2 regions of the Bradyrhizobium sp. Kon37 genome follow, and region 2 is predicted to be linked to the other one. Evidence: predicted binding sites of a transcription regulator. Region 2 holds the regulator's gene; the other holds the start of a gene.
The links. The regulator PhoB, encoded in region 2, activates phosphate uptake and scavenging genes when phosphate is short. The targets are predictions, from matches to a motif close to TGTCATNNANCTGTCAT.
Positions count from the first base shown of each region.

Region 1: a site for PhoB is predicted at 1,485-1,501, ahead of ugpB (sn-glycerol-3-phosphate ABC transporter substrate-binding protein UgpB). Genes of this name have one in related genera too.

Region 1 is NZ_JBVVOY010000001.1:655,911-659,320, reverse strand. It holds gene ugpA (sn-glycerol-3-phosphate ABC transporter permease UgpA) at 1-54, opposite strand, end outside; gene ugpB (sn-glycerol-3-phosphate ABC transporter substrate-binding protein UgpB) at 102-1,418, opposite strand; gene AC0L3J_RS03080 (CaiB/BaiF CoA transferase family protein) at 1,650-2,867, opposite strand; gene AC0L3J_RS03075 (organic hydroperoxide resistance protein) at 3,042-3,410, opposite strand, start outside.
Region 2 is NZ_JBVVOY010000001.1:278,095-281,504, reverse strand. It holds gene pstA (phosphate ABC transporter permease PstA) at 1-8, shown strand, start outside; gene pstB (phosphate ABC transporter ATP-binding protein PstB) at 5-826, shown strand; gene phoU (phosphate signaling complex protein PhoU) at 837-1,553, shown strand; gene phoB (phosphate regulon transcriptional regulator PhoB) at 1,577-2,284, shown strand; gene AC0L3J_RS01440 (GcrA family cell cycle regulator) at 2,486-2,998, opposite strand.

The DNA of each region.
Region 1 (3,410 bases), 380 kb from region 2:
CGCAACCAGCGCGTACGGTAACAGCCTTGACTGGAAAATGGCTTGCTTTTGCATGATGCCAGCAGAGCGGCAGGCCGGGTCGCGGCCTGCCGCTCATTGCCTCACTTGACGGCGGTCTTTTCGAACTGCCGCAGCATCGTGTTGCCGCGCTCGACGGCGGCATCCAGCGCCTGCTTGGCGGTCTTCTTGCCGGCCAGCGCCTGTTCGATCTCTTCCGACCAGACGTCACGGAGCTGCACCATGTTGCCGAGGCGCAGACCGCGCGAATTCTCGGTCGGCTCCTTGTTGGTCAACTCGAGCAGCGGCGTCTCGAGATAGGGCTGATCCTTGTAGAAGCCCTCTTCCTTGGCCTTGGCGTAGGCCGCCTTGGTGATCGGCAGGTAGCCGGAGGCCTTGTGGATATAGACCTGGCGATCGGTGTCCGAGAGGAAGGTCAGGAATTTTGCGACGCCCTTGTATTCCTCGGCCGATTTGCCGCCCATTACCCACAGCGAAGCGCCGCCGATGATCGAGTTCTGCGGCGCGCCCTTGACGTCCGGATAATACGGCATCGGCACGGCGGTGAAGGCGAACTTGGCCTGCGCCTTGACGTTGCCGAAGAACGCCGAGGAGGTCAGGTAGAGCGGGCATTCGCCCGAGGTGAAGCGACCTTCGCCGGTGTTGGTGCGGCCCGCATAGTCGTAGGTCTTGGTCTTCTGCAGCTCGACCAGGGTTTCGAGATGCTTGACCTGAAGCGGTCCATTGAACTCGAGCACGGTGTCGAAGCCGTCGAGGCCGTTGGCCTTGCTGGCGAGCGGCACGTTGTGCCAGGCCGAGAGCTGCTCGAGATTGACCCAGGTGACCCAGGAGCCGGAGAAACCGCAGGTGTCGTGACCGGCAGCCTTCAGCTTCTTGGCGGCCTCGAACGTTTCGGGCCAGGTCTTCGGGATCTCCACGTTCGCCTTCTTCAGCTCGTCGAGGTTCACCCACATCACGGTCGAGGACGAGTTGAAGGGGAACGACAGCATCTCGCCCTTCGACGTCGAATAATAGCCGGTGATGGCGGGCAGGTAGATCTTGGGATCGAACTTCTCGCCGGCGTCGGCCATCAGCTTGTAGACGGGCTTCACGGCGCCGGTCGCGGCCATCATGGTCGCGGTGCCGACTTCGAACACCTGCATGATGTGCGGAGCGTTGCCGGCGCGGAACGCCGCGATGCCGGCGTTCATCGTATCGGGATAGTTGCCCTTGTAGGTCGGGATCACCTTGTAGTCGCTCTGCGACGCGTTGAAATCGGTGGCGAGCTTGACGATGACGTCGTTGTTGGCGCCGGTCATCGCGTGCCACCACTGGATTTCGGTCGCGGCCAAGGCCGGCGAGGCCGATAGTCCAACCGTGAGCGCAATAGCGGCAGCCGCTCCAAAGTGTCTAAGAGCCATCAAGTAAACCTCCCTTGGCCGTTCTCTTGGGCCGTCAAAAATGATCGCTTGCGCTAGCAGCGCCATATGACGTTCACATGACTGTGTAAGCGGCCGAAACGAAAGCGGCAAGCGCGGCAAAAGGGAAGTCGTCAAATAGGCGAATGCCGCGCGCGCAGCGTCCTCCGTTCGCGGTGCACAGAGCGCCCGCGCCGCAGTGCGGCATTGCCGTCGGATGTGGAAGGCGAGGCGCTAGCGCTTGCGCTCGGGTCCGCAGACCGTGCCCTGCTCGACCATCGCGTCGATCTCGGAGCTGGAGTAGCCGAATTCGCCCAGCACCTCGGCCGCGTGCTGGCTGAATTTCGGCGGCAGGCGACGCAGGCTCGGCTTGCTGCGATCGAGCCGGATCGGCGACGCCACGCCCTTGTACCAATCCTTCTCGATGATATCGCCGCGGGCGATCGTGTGCGGGTTGGTCAACGCCTGGTCGATCTTCTGCACGGGGCCTGCGGGCAGGCCGGCGGCGAGCAGGCGATTGCACAGCGGCTCGGCCTCGTGCTGGCTGAACACGGCGGCGAGCTCGGCGCGCAGTGCTTCGCGATTGGCGATGCGGTCCTTGTTGCGGGCAAAGCGCGGATCGGTGCCGAGCTCGGGCTTGCCGATCTCCTTGGCGAGCTTGCGGAAGGTGCCGTCATTGCCAACGCCGATGAAGATGTTGTCGGTCTTGGTCGGGAAGATCGCATAAGGCACGAGGTTGGGATGCTCGTTGCCGGTGAGCGCCGGCGGCTTGCCATGCATGAAATAATTCGCGGTGTGCGGATGCATGATGGCGAGACCGGTCTCGTACAGCGTGGTCTCCAGGAACTGGCCCTGGCCCGAGCGCTGCCGCTCCGACAGCGCCATCAGGATCCCGATCGCCGCATAAAGGCCGGTGCCGATGTCGACCAGCGGCACGCCGATGCGCATCGGTCCGCTCTCGGGCGAGCCCGTCGCCGCGATCATGCCGGTCATGGCCTGGATGATGGCGTCATAGCCGGGATTGCCGCCGCGCGGGCCGTCGGCGCCGAAGCCGCAGATCCGGCAATGCACGAGGCGCGGGAATTTCTCGCGCAACACCTCGTTGCCGATGCCCCATTTCTCCAGCGTGCCCGGCTTGAAGTTCTCGATCAGGACGTCGGCACTCTCCAGCATCTTGAGCAGTACGGTCCGGCCGCCCTCGGAGGCGAGGTCGAGGCCGATCGAGCGCTTGTTGCGGTTGATGCCGATGAAATAGGCCGCGTCTTCTTCGTGGAAGGGAGGGCCCCAATCGCGCACCTCGTCACCTGCGGGCGGCTCGACCTTGATCACGTCGGCGCCATGGTCGGCGAGGATCTGGGTGCAATAGGGACCGCCGAGCACGCGCGTGAGATCGATCACGCGCAGGCCGCTCATTGCGCCCGTGGCGGCTCCAGAACTGGCGGCTTCAGTCATGCCTTCGCGTCCCCTGTGTCGATGTGATCACAGGCCTAACGAGGTTCGTCCGAGCCGGCAATGGCTTCCCGCGTAGGGTGTCATGCAGACCGCTCGCCGCAATCCCGCGGGATGGCAAATCAAGGAAAGCGGCCGGTCCGAGGGCATCCCGGGCCAGCCGCTTCAGCTAGCCAATCAGACGACCGTCAGGCGAACGTCGACATTGCCGCGCGTCGCGTTGGAATACGGGCACACCTGGTGCGCCTTCTCGACCAGCGCCTCGGCTTCCGCGCGGGCGAGGCCCGGCAGCGAGACGGCGAGGTCGATGTCGAGACCGAAGCCGCCGGCCGCGCGCGGGCCGATGCCGACGGTCGAGGTCACGGAGGCGTCGGCCGGAACCTTGGGGCCGCCCTGCGAGGACACGAACTTCATCGCGCCGATGAAGCAGGCGGCATAGCCTGCCGCAAACAGCTGCTCGGGATTGTTGCCGGCACCGCCTCCGCCGCCGAGTTCCTTCGGCGTGGTGAGCTTGACGTCGAGCGCGCCGTCGAGGGTCGCAGCATG
Region 2 (3,410 bases):
CAAAATGAGTGATCTTTCCGTATCGATGAGCGCGTCCGGTGGCCTGCCGCACGCGCCGGTGCTGCCGGAGGCGCCCCCCAAGGTGACCGTGCGCAACTTGAACTTCTATTACGGCGAGCACCACGCGCTGAAGAACATCAACCTGACGCTCGGCGCCAACCGTGTCACCGCGTTCATCGGTCCGTCGGGTTGCGGCAAGTCGACCCTGCTGCGCATCTTCAACCGGATGTACGACCTCTATCCCGGCCAGCGCGCCACCGGTCAGCTCATGCTCGATCAGACCAACATCCTCGACGGCAAGCTGGACCTCAATTTGCTGCGCGCCCGCGTCGGCATGGTGTTCCAGAAGCCGACGCCGTTCCCGATGACGATCTACGAGAACATCGCGTTCGGTATCCGTCTCTATGAGAAGATCTCGAAGTCCGAGATGGACGGCCGCGTCGAGAAGGCGCTGCGCGGCGGCGCGCTGTGGAACGAGGTCAAGGACAAGCTCAACGCCTCTGGCCTGTCGCTCTCCGGCGGCCAGCAGCAACGCCTCTGCATCGCCCGCACCGTCGCGGTGCGGCCCGAGGTGATCCTGTTCGACGAACCCTGTTCGGCGCTCGACCCGATCTCGACCGCCAAGGTCGAGGAGCTGATCCAGGAGCTGTCCGAGGATTACACGATCGCGATCGTCACCCACAACATGCAGCAGGCGGCGCGCGTCTCCGACAAGACCGCGTTCATGTATCTCGGCGAGCTGATCGAGTTCGACGACACCAGCAAGATCTTCACGTCGCCGACCGACCGGCGCACGCAGGATTACATCACCGGCCGGTTCGGCTAGGAGACGCGACATGGGTTCTGAACATACCGCAAAGGCCTTCGACACCGACCTCCAGGAACTCACGCGCCTGGTCGCCGAGATGGGTGGCATCGCCGAGCGCATGATCGTCGAGTCCGTCGACGCGCTGATCCGCCGCGACGTCCCGCTCGGCCAGCGCGTCGTCGCCATCGACACCGAGCTCGACGCGCTGCAGAAGCGCATCGAGGAGCGCGCGGTGCTCACCATCGCACGTCGCCAGCCGATGGCGGTCGATCTGCGCGAAATCGTCGGCGCCATGCGCGTCGCGACCGATCTCGAGCGCATCGGCGACCTCGCCAAGAACATGGGCAAGCGCGTCGCAGCGCTGGAGACGGACTTCCATCCGCTCAAGCTGTTCCGCGGCCTCGAGCACATGACCGACCTCGTCCAGCAGCAGGTCAAGTCGGTGCTGGACGCTTATGCCGCGCATGATTTGCCGGCGGCGATGGCGGTGTGGAAGGGCGACGAGGAGGTCGACGCCATCTGCACCTCGCTGTTCCGCGAGCTCCTCACCTACATGATGGAGGATCCGCGCAACATCTCGTTCTGCATCCATCTGATGTTCTGCGCCAAGAACATCGAGCGGATCGGCGATCACGCCACTAACATCGCCGAGACCGTGTTCTACATGATCGAGGGCCAGGCGATCACCGACAAGCGGCCGAAGGGCGACATGACGACCTTTGCCAACACGGTACCGAACACCTGAAAGACTTAAGGAGCGACGACCCGATGGGCGCACGCATTATGGTGGTTGAGGACGAGGAAGCCCTGACCGAGCTTCTCCGCTACAACCTCGAAGGCGACGGCTATGACGTCGAGACGGTGATGCGCGGCGACGACGCCGACACCCGCCTCAAGGAGCACATTCCCGATCTGATCGTGCTCGACTGGATGCTGCCGGGCCTGTCAGGCATCGAATTGTGCCGTCGGCTTCGCACCCGTCCCGAGACCAAGCAGCTCCCGATCATCATGCTCACCGCGCGCGGCGAGGAGAGCGAGCGGGTGCGGGGTCTTGCGACCGGCGCCGACGATTACATCGTCAAGCCGTTCTCGGTGCCGGAGCTGCTGGCGCGCGTGAAAGGCCTGCTGCGGCGCGCAAGCCCCGAGCGGCTCGCCACCGTGCTTGCTTTTGGCGACATCGAGCTCGACCGCGACAAGCGCCGCGTGGCGCGCTCGGGCCGGCCGATCGATCTAGGTCCGACCGAATATCGCCTGCTGGAGTTCTTCCTGGAGCACCCGGGGCGGGTGTTCTCGCGCGAGCAGCTGCTCGACAGCGTCTGGGGCCGCGACATCTATATCGACGAGCGCACCGTCGACGTCCATATCGGCCGACTGCGCAAGCTGCTCAATCTCGGCCGCGAGCAGGATCCGATCCGCACCGTCCGCGGCGCAGGCTACGCGCTGGATGATCGTTTTGCCAAGGCGGAGCAGGTGTAGGGTTGCAGGCTTGAGGTTCTCAGCCGTCGTCCCGGACAAGCGAGCGAAGCGAGCGCTGATCCGGGACCCATAACCACCGAACGTGGTTTGGCGAAGACTCGGAGTGACCCTTTCGCACGACTACTGCGTGCTCGGAGTATGGGTCCTGGCTTTCGCCAGGACGACACTGAAATTGAACCTTCGCGCGACGACTTGCCGTGATTACCGCGGACCCGGCTTCACCGGTGCGCGGCGCCGATCTGACGCCGGCTGGTACGCAACGCGCGAGTGCTGGGCGCAATAGGGCAGGCCGGACAGCGCCCGTCCACCGCAGAAGAAGAAGTCAGGGCTCGAGGGATCGCCGACCGGCCAGTGGCAGGTCGCCTCGTTCAATTCCAGCAGCGACAGGCGCTGGCTCATCGGCACCACGTTGTCGTAGGTGACCGGATCCGGCTCAGCCTCGACCTCGAAGGCCTGCGCCAGCGCGGTGTTGCCGCGCGAGATCGGGCGGCTCACCCGCATCATGTGCTGCGCGGGGCGCGCCTTGCGCGGCCGCGGCGCTGCCGACGATGGGCTCTTGGCGCGGCCCGAAAGGCCGAGCCTGTGCACTTTGCCGATCACGGCATTGCGGGTCACATTGCCGAGCTCCGCCGCGATCTGGCTGGCCGAAAGTCCGGCCTCCCAGAGCTTTTTCAGCTGCTCGACGCGATCATCGGACCAGGTCAAAACCGTCATTGCACCCTTTCCCTCGCTGCGCGCCAGCCATCCTGGGGCCTCGCAGCGAATGCCTAAGCCTTCAAAAACCCGTGCCGTCAGAATCCCTTAAGGCTCGCCGGGCGCGTCTTGAACGCCCGAACGTTTACGCCGGTACATAAGGACTTAAAGATCAGAACCACTGCACGAGATGTCGTATCTGACAATCCAAACGCTACAATATGGCGTGACTCCCGCGCAAGAGTCCGCCGACTCGCTTCCACATGTTCCGTGGCTAAATCCCGCAAAATCGGCACCGCAAGACTACGGATTCAGCGTTTCGCGAGGCTTTCCGGGCGGCATTGACACCCGTTTCACCAGGCCTAAGATAGTCGTGCGTGCCGCCCTCAAGAGGCGGCACGTTTCGTTTTCCGGGCCGGTCGATGGTGCGTTG